Regions from separate parts of the Halomonas sp. KM007 genome, predicted to be linked through region 2. Evidence: predicted binding sites of a transcription regulator. Region 2 holds the regulator's gene; the other holds the start of a gene.
What was found. Region 2 encodes LexA, which represses DNA repair genes until DNA is damaged. Its sites were predicted from a motif close to TACTGTNTANNTANACAGTA; they were not measured.

Region 1: recN (DNA repair protein RecN) is a predicted target of LexA. The motif match lies at 1,715-1,734, and genes of this name have one in related genera.

Annotation. Positions count from the first base shown of each region.
Region 1 covers NZ_CP136131.1:1,473,817-1,478,217, reverse strand. Annotated here, with positions in the region: gene recN (DNA repair protein RecN) at 1-1,667, opposite strand, end outside; gene grpE (nucleotide exchange factor GrpE) at 1,868-2,497, shown strand; gene dnaK (molecular chaperone DnaK) at 2,643-4,401, shown strand, end outside.
Region 2 covers NZ_CP136131.1:3,564,837-3,569,237, forward strand. Annotated here, with positions in the region: gene RVM27_RS16965 (ribonuclease J) at 1-173, opposite strand, end outside; gene purU (formyltetrahydrofolate deformylase) at 450-1,304, shown strand; gene RVM27_RS16975 (energy-coupling factor ABC transporter permease) at 1,328-1,999, shown strand; gene lexA (transcriptional repressor LexA) at 2,034-2,711, opposite strand; gene RVM27_RS16985 (TetR/AcrR family transcriptional regulator) at 2,936-3,622, shown strand; gene RVM27_RS16990 (L,D-transpeptidase family protein) at 3,600-4,115, shown strand; gene nagZ (beta-hexosaminidase) at 4,199-4,401, shown strand, end outside.

The DNA of each region.
Region 1 (4,401 bases), 1.6 Mb from region 2:
GGAGGGCGCTGGCTGGCGTGAAGCATCTCACGTGCATGGGCCAGGGTCTGGTCGGAAAGTGTCACGCCGCCCAGCATCCTCGCCAGCTCGCTAATCCGGCCGCGTTCGTCCAGCAGCGCCATGTGGGTGAGCGTGGTGTCTCGCTTGGCGCGCTTTTCGATGTGCAGATGCTGGTGCGCCTGGGCAGCCACTTGAGGCAGGTGGGTTACGGTCATTACCTGGCCGTTTTCGCCTAGTTTACGTAGCAGTTGGCCGACGATTTCCGCCGTTGCCCCTGAGATACCCACGTCGACCTCATCAAACACTAGGCTTGGAATCGTCGAATGCGAAGCTGCCACTACTTGAATGGCCAAGCTAATGCGCGACAGCTCGCCACCGGAAGCGACTTTGGTGAGCGGCCGGGCGGGTTGGCCCGGGTTGGCGCTGATCAGGAATTGCACATGGTCCAAGCCCTCGGGGGAAGGCGTTTCGCGTGGGGTGACGTCCACGTCGAAACGTGCTTTGCCCATGGCCAGGAAGGCCAACTGCTGCTGCACCTCTTTGCCCAAGCGAACAGCAGCCTTTTGGCGTGCTTCGGTGAGCTGTTTGGCTTCGCTGCGGTAACGCTCGCGGTACTCGGCCACTTGACTGCTGAGAGCTTCTAAATCATCGTCGCTGGCTTCCAACTGTGCCACTTCCTGTTTGAGCTGGGCGTGCAGCGCGCAAATCTCCTCTGGGGCGACGTGGTGCTTGCGGGCAATGCGGTGTACATCGCCCATGCGCTCTTCCACCCATGCCAAGCGCTCAGGATCTAATTCAGTGGTGCTGGCTAAGCGGTGCAGCTCGCTGGCGGCCTCTTCTACCTGAATGCGGGCGTCGCTGAGCATGGTGAGCGTATTGGCAAGCGTGCCTTTATCGCTGCCGGGTAGGGCGCTGAGGTGGGAGTAGGCCTGGTTGAGTAGCGACAGCGCACCGCCTTCATCGCTTTCACAGCAGTCGGCGGCAAACTGGGTTTCGCGCAGTGTTTCTTCGGCGTGGGCCAGCGTGTGCTGCTCCTCTTCGAGGGTTTGCAGCTCTCCTTCTGCCAAGCCTAGCTGATCGAGTTCTTCAACCTGATAGCGCAGCAGCTGGCGTTTGGCTTCTACTTCGCTGCCCTCTTCGCTGAGCTTTTTCAGCCGACGGCGAACGTTGCGCCACTCACGGAATGTTTCAGCAAGCTGGTGGCTGCGTTCGCGTAAACCGGCGTAGTCATCCAGTAGCGCCAAATGCGTTTCTTCGCGCATTAAGGCTTGGTGGGCATGCTGGCCATGAATTTGAATCAGCTGCTCGCCCAGGGATTTCAGGTCGGCAATGGTGGCCGGGTGGCCGTTGATCCATGCTTTGGAGCGCCCGCTGGCGGTAACGACGCGGCGTAACAGGCACTCGTCGGTAGGCAGTTCCCGGGCCTGCAGCCACTCGATGGCGGCGGGCAGGTGTTGAATGTCGAAGCGGGCGGAAAGGTCGGTGCGCTCGCAGCCGTGGCGCACGCTGCCTGCGTCGGCACGCTCGCCCAGGCAGAGCCCCAGCGCGCCCAGCAAGATGGATTTACCCGCCCCGGTTTCCCCCGTGATGGCGGTCATGCCACGGCTGAGGTCGAGTTCAAGGCGGTCAACAATCGCGTAATCCTGGATCGCTAGCTGTGTCAGCATGAGGCCTCCTGAGGCGGTGCATCCCGAGTGCTGGATGCTTATCCAATAATTGTTGTTTTATACAGTAGTCGATAACTCACTTCAATGCCCCTCTTGAGATGGCTTTGATGGCCCCCATATAGCTTTCATCCGTGGTCTAAATCCCGCGAATCAACTCAGGTGGCCGCCAACGGCACCGCTACGTATTTCAGGAGCAAGGCATGGCTAAAGAACCGCAAACCCCGTTGGATGAAGAGCTGGCGCGTCAGGAGCAGGAAGCCGAAGTCACGGAGCCAACGGCAGAAGAGCGCCTGGTAGAAGGCGAGCTGGAAGGGCTGATCGATGACGATGCACCGCTGAAAGATAGCGCTGGTAGCCCCGAAGCCGACGTGCTGGCCGCTCAGGTAGAAGAACTCGAGCAGAGCCTGGCGGAAGCCAAAGACCAAGCGCTGCGGGCTGCTGCCGAAGCTCAGAATGTTCGCCGCCGGGCGGAGCAAGAAGCCGAAAAGGCGCGCAAGTTTGCCCTAGAGAAGTTTGTCAAAGAGCTGCTGCCCGTGGTGGATAGCTTGGAGAAAGCGCTGGAAAGCATGCAGGACGATGCGTCCGAGGCGCATCGCGAAGGTGTCTCCATGACCCTCAAGATGCAGCTCGACGTGCTGAGTAAGTTTGGCGTCGAAAGCATCGAGCCTCAGGGCGAGCCCTTCGATCCACAGGTGCATGAAGCCATGGCGATGGTGCCGAACCCAGAGCTCGACCCCAACACCGTGATGGAGGTGATGCAGAAAGGCTATCTGTTGAACGGCCGCCTCGTGCGTCCTGCCATGGTCGTGGTCAGCCAAAAAGCGAATTAAGCCGCGTTGACGCATTGCCGCAAAAAAAGCCCTTGAAATGCGGCAAGCGGCCCCCAAATAAAGGTCAACCCCGCGGGATAAGCCCGCAACTTGTTTAAAGAACAAATTTTTTAGTTTTGTAACAACTGAATTCGAGGTTTTTGCTATGGGACGCATTATTGGAATCGACCTGGGCACCACTAACTCTTGTGTGGCCGTGCTCGATGGTGATAGCGCTAAAGTCATTGAAAACGCCGAAGGCGGTCGTACCACGCCTTCCATCATTGCCTACACCGATGACGGCGAAACGCTGGTCGGTCAGGCGGCCAAGCGCCAAGCCGTGACCAACCCGGAAAACACCCTTTACGCCATCAAGCGTCTGATCGGTCGTCGTTTCAAGGACGACGTCGTGCAAAAAGACATCAAGATGGTGCCGTACAAGATTGCCGAAGCCGACAACGGTGACGCGTGGGTAGAAGTCAAAGGCAAGAAGATGGCTCCCCCGCAGGTCAGCGCCGAAGTGCTGAAGAAGATGAAGAAGACCGCCGAAGACTACCTTGGCGAGCCGGTGACCGAAGCGGTCATCACCGTTCCGGCCTACTTCAACGACAGCCAGCGTCAGGCCACCAAAGATGCGGGCCGTATTGCCGGTCTGGACGTCAAGCGCATCATCAACGAGCCGACTGCCGCAGCGCTTGCCTACGGCATGGACAAGTCTCGTGGTGACAAGACCATCGCGGTCTACGACCTGGGCGGCGGTACCTTCGATATCTCCATCATCGAAGTCGCCGATGTCGATGGTGAAACCCAGTTCGAAGTACTGGCCACCAACGGTGACACCTTCCTGGGCGGTGAAGATTTCGACCTGGCGCTGATCAACTATCTGGTCGACCAGTTCAAAACCGACAGCGGCATCAACCTGTCGGGCGACAACCTGGCCATGCAGCGTCTGAAGGAAGCCGCCGAGAAAGCCAAGATCGAGCTTTCCAGCGCTCAGCAGACCGACGTCAACCTGCCGTATATCACGGCAGACAACACAGGCCCGAAACACCTGAACGTCAAGGTGACTCGTGCCAAGCTGGAGTCGCTGGTAGAAGACTTGGTGCAGCGCTCTCTCGAGCCATGCAAAACGGCTCTGAAAGATGCTGGCCTGTCCGCGTCTGAAATCGACGAAGTGATCCTGGTCGGCGGCCAGACCCGCATGCCGATGGTTCAGAAGAAAGCGGCAGACTTCTTCGGTAAAGAAGCCCGTAAAGACGTCAACCCCGATGAAGCCGTCGCCGTAGGTGCCGCGATTCAGGGTGGCGTACTGGGCGGCGACGTGAAAGACGTTCTGCTGCTGGACGTCACGCCGTTGACCCTGGGTATCGAAACCATGGGTGGCGTCATGACGCCGCTGATCGACAAGAACACCACCATCCCCACCAAGAAGACTCAAACCTTCTCGACGGCGGATGACAACCAGACGGCGGTGACCATTCACGTCGTGCAGGGCGAGCGCAAGCAAGTGTCGCAGAACAAGTCGCTGGGTCGTTTCGACCTCTCCGACATTCCGCCGGCACCGCGTGGCGTACCGCAAATCGAAGTGGCTTTCGATCTGGATGCCAACGGTATCCTGAACGTGTCGGCCAAGGACAAGGCGACGGGCAAAGAGCAGTCCATCGTGATCAAGGCGTCCAGCGGCCTGACGGACGAAGAGATCGAGCAGATGGTTCGCGACGCCGAAGCCCACGCCGACGAAGACAAGAAGTTCGAAGCGCTGGTGCAACTGCGCAACCAGGCGGACGGCATGATTCACGCCACCCGCAAGACCGTGCAGGAAGCGGGCGACAAGGCCACCGATGACGAGAAACAAGCCATCGAAACGGCCATCGCCGAACTGGAAGAAGCGGTCAAGACCGATGACCAGGACAACATCCAGAAGA
Region 2 (4,401 bases):
ATGTGGTCTTCATGACCATGGGTGATGAACAGTGCGGCAGGCGTAATACCGAGGGTCTGCAGGGTGTCGGTGTTGGGTACCTGCAGCGGCGAGTTGGGCAGATCTTGACGAATCATCATGCCGCAATCGACGGCGATCCACTGATCGTCGTATCCATACAGCGTAAGATTCATTCCAATTTCACCGCATCCACCTAGCGGAAGCAGGTGCAGGGGCGGGCGGCGACGGGGACGAAGTTGAACGCGTGGTGGATGCATCGGTCATGAAAAGCCTGGGAAGTAATCTCTTAACTATACGGGAAGGGAGGGGCCTGTAACAATCATCGCGGCACTGCACCACACAGTGCTTGGTTGCAGCGCTTGCGTTACACTAGTGCGCCTGGTGAGGCTTGCCTGTCGGCAGGTAAGTCCCTGGCGAACGTGCCGTTACATACGCAAGAGTGTTCATTGATGTCTCATTATTACCGTTTAGTTGTGTCGTGCCCGGATCAGGTGGGCATCGTGGCGCGTGTTTCCAGCTTCATTGCCCAGCAGGGCGGCTCGATTACCGAGGCCAGCCAGCACTCCGACCTGGAGACGGGTCGCTTTTTCATGCGTTACGAAATTCTCGCCGATTCATTGGGCATGTCGGCCGAGGCGCTGCGCACGGCGTTCGAACCCGTCGCCGCCGAATTCGATATGCAGTGGTCACTGGTGGACACCCAGAAGCGCCGCCGCGTGGTATTGATGGTTTCCCGGGAATCCCACTGCCTGGTGGATCTGCTGTATCGCTGGCAGGCAGGCGAGCTGGATTGCGATATCGTCAGCGTCATTTCCAATCATGACGACATGCGTTCGCTCACCGAGTGGTACGGCATTCCTTATCACCACGTGCCGGTGGACCCAGCCAACAAGCAGGCGGCTTTCGAGCAGGTACAAACCCAGATCGATGCGGCACGGGCCGACTGTGTCGTGTTGGCGCGGTACATGCAGATACTACCCCCCTCGCTGTGCGAGCGCTATGCCGGGCGCGTCATCAATATTCATCACAGCTTCTTGCCCTCCTTTGCCGGGGCAAAGCCTTACCACCAGGCTTACGAGCGTGGCGTCAAGCTGATCGGTGCCACCTGCCATTACGTAACCGAAGAGCTGGATGCGGGGCCCATCATCGAGCAGGATATCCATCGGGTAAGCCACTGCCATACGCCCACCGACCTGGTGCGCTTTGGCCGTGATGTGGAAAAAGCCGTGCTGGCCCGCGGCCTGCGCTGGCATCTGGAAGATCGCGTATTGATTCACGGTAACAAGACCGTCGTGTTCAGCTAACTCGCCCACCGGGGAGGGGCGCCATGTCCTTTGCACAAAGCGTGCTGGCCATCTGGGCACTGCTGGCTACCTGGCTGGTGTCGGCAGGTGCGCTGGGGTGGGTGCTTTGGCAGCGCCCCTGGCAGCCGCTGCTGGAAGATACCGGTTTGCAGCATCGCTGGATGGCCGCGACGCTTGCCGTGATGCTGATGTGGCAGCTGCGGGCCCAGGCGGTCGATTGGTTGACCCTGCATCTGGTGTTCACGGTGCTGATGACGTTGGTGTTCAAGGTGCCCCTGGCCTTGATCAGCAACCTGCTGCTCAACGTGGCGATGGTGGTGATCGGGCGCAATGCCTGGGAGCTGTTGGGGCCCAACGTGTTGGTGACGGGACTGGTGCCCGCCGTGATCACGGGGGTGGTATGGCGTATCGTGGATCGCCGCTTGCCGGACAACCTGATGGTGTTTCTGTTTGCCTGCGGTTTTTTCGGTGCTGCGCTGGCCACGCTAGGAGGCGGGCTGGCGGCCGTGGGGCTGATTCTGGTGGCGGGCACCGACCCTGAAGCGATCTATCTGGCTCAGGAGTATGCCCGCTTTTTACCCTTGCTGATGCCCTCGGAAGCCTTCATCACGGGCATGCTGCTGAGTATCTTGCTGGTCTACCACCCGCACTGGGTCGCCACGTTCAACGATCATCGTTACATCGATATGCAGTAGGCGGTGGCTTGGTCCAGTGTCCTAGCCCAGTATTTTAACCCAGTGCCTGGCCGTTGCCACCTCGGATGACGCCTACCCCGACGCCTTCGATATCCAGCTGTTGAGTTCTCAGGTCGATTTCGATGGGGGCGAAGTCTTCGTTCTCGGCGAGCAGCGTGACGTGATGCCCCTGGCGTTTAAAACGCTTGACCGTGACCTCGTCCTCCAGGCGCGCGACGACGATCTGACCGTCACGCACGCGGTCGGTACGATGCACCGCCAGCAGATCGCCTTCCAGAATACCCACATCCTTCATCGACAGGCCGCGAACTCGCAGCAGATAGTCGGCCTTGGGGGTGAAGTACTCTGCAGGGAGCGGGCAGTAACGGTCGATATGCTCCGCTGCCAGAATGGGACTGCCTGCCGCGACTTCGCCAATGACCGGCAGCCCGTTGGGCGTGGCATCGTTGGCGGCGCTGGTAGGCTCGGCTGCCGGGGGCGTGGCGTCGAGCGGTTCCTGGTTGGGCAGGCGAATGCCGCGTGACGTATTGCGAATGATGCGAATGGCACCTTTGCGCTCCAGTGCGCGCAGATGCTCTTCAGCAGCGTTGGGGGAACGAAAGCCCAGCGCCTTGGCGATTTCGGCGCGGGTAGGGGGGTAGCCAAGCTCGCCCATGGTCTTCACGATAAAATCATATACATGCTGCTGGCGTGCGGTGAGTGGGCGTGACATATCAGACTCCAAACAGTGAAAAGACAGTCGCTACATGTCCGTAAAATCAGTATGTGTTTAAGTATACAGTATGTTGCTCTGTCCAGTACATGATGAGTTGCAATCCGTACCGGGGCACGCGGCCTGAACCTCGAGCGGGATAATCGTTTGAGCCAGCAGGGGGAATGGCATACTATTCGCCAACGCGATCGCCATGTTTTAAACACCTGTTTTGGGAGGGCGCTATGGCCCAGTCGGATACGGTCACACGTATTTTGGATACGGCAGAGGTGCTCTTTGCAGAGCGGGGGTTTGCCGAAACATCACTGCGCAATATCACCAGTAAAGCGCGGGTCAACCTTGCTGCCGTCAATTATCACTTCGGGTCGAAGAAAGCGCTGATACAGGCGGTATTTGCCCGTTACCTGGACCCGTTCTCCGAACGCTTCCATACTGCGCTGGACGAGCTGGAAGCGCGCTACGAAGGCCAGGCCATTCCTCTGGAGGTGCTGCTGGAAACCATGGCCACCACCGTGCTGGCCGTGCCTGCCGAGCGCCATAGCCTGAAAGTGTTCATGCGGCTGCTGGGGCTGGCTTACAGCCAGGCGCAAGGACACCTGCGTCGCTATATTCAGCAGCAGTATGGTGATGTCTTCACGCGCTTCACGGAGTTGGTGCGCCGGGCAACGCCCGAGCTGCCAGATGCCGAGCGCTTCTGGCGGCTGCACTTCATGCTGGGCACGGTAATTTTCACTCTGTCTGGCCTGGATGCACTGCGCGATATCGCCGCCAAGGATTATCAGGAGCAGGTAACGGTACGCGACTTGATCCGACGCCTGCGCCCCGTCGTGGTGGCGGCCATGAGCGCGCCAATGCCGTTGCCTGCAGCAACCGTGGATGAGAAGCCTCATGCAAACGCCCAGGTTGGCTGATCTGCCGCCCGTTGAAGGTGGCTGGATGGAAATCGACACCCAGGCCCAACGCCTGCGCTGGTGGCAGGGGCGCGAGCTAAAGCACGAATGCGCTGTTTCCACGGGCAAAGCCGGTGTGGGGCAAGAGGAGGGCAGTGGCTGTACGCCACTGGGCTGGCACTATGTGCGGGCAGCCATTGGCGATGGGCTACCCGAGGATGCGGTCTTTCGGGGGCGTCGTTGGACCGGAGAGGTCTACTCTGCCGATTTGGCGGTCGAGTTCCCCGAGCGCGACTGGATCTTGACCCGCATACTGTGGCTATGTGGCCTGGAGCGCGGTATCAATCGCGGCGGCCGTGTCGATTCCCAGCGTCGCTACATCTACCTGCACGGTACTCCCCCTGACCAGCCCATGGGCCTTGCTGCTTCTCACGGCTGTGTGCGTCTACGTAATGCCGACCTGCTCTGGCTTTTCAAACGGGCTGTGCCGGGTACGCCAGTATGGCTGCATTGACGTTGTCCCCGCTGGCATACTCCACATTTTGAAAGATCACACGGGTGGTCTAGAATGACGCCCTTTTTCCTGGACCCAGTACGATGACTCAACCTCTAGGCCCGGTCATGCTCGACCTGGAAGGCCAGACCCTGACCAAGGAAGACCAGCGCCTGCTGAAGAATCCCGCGGTAGGTGGCGTGATTCTGTTTGCTCGTAACGTGGAAAGCGCCACCCAAGTGCGGGAGCTGTGTGACAGCATTCGTCGTGTGCGTGGCGACCTGCTATTGGCCGTCGACCAAGAGGG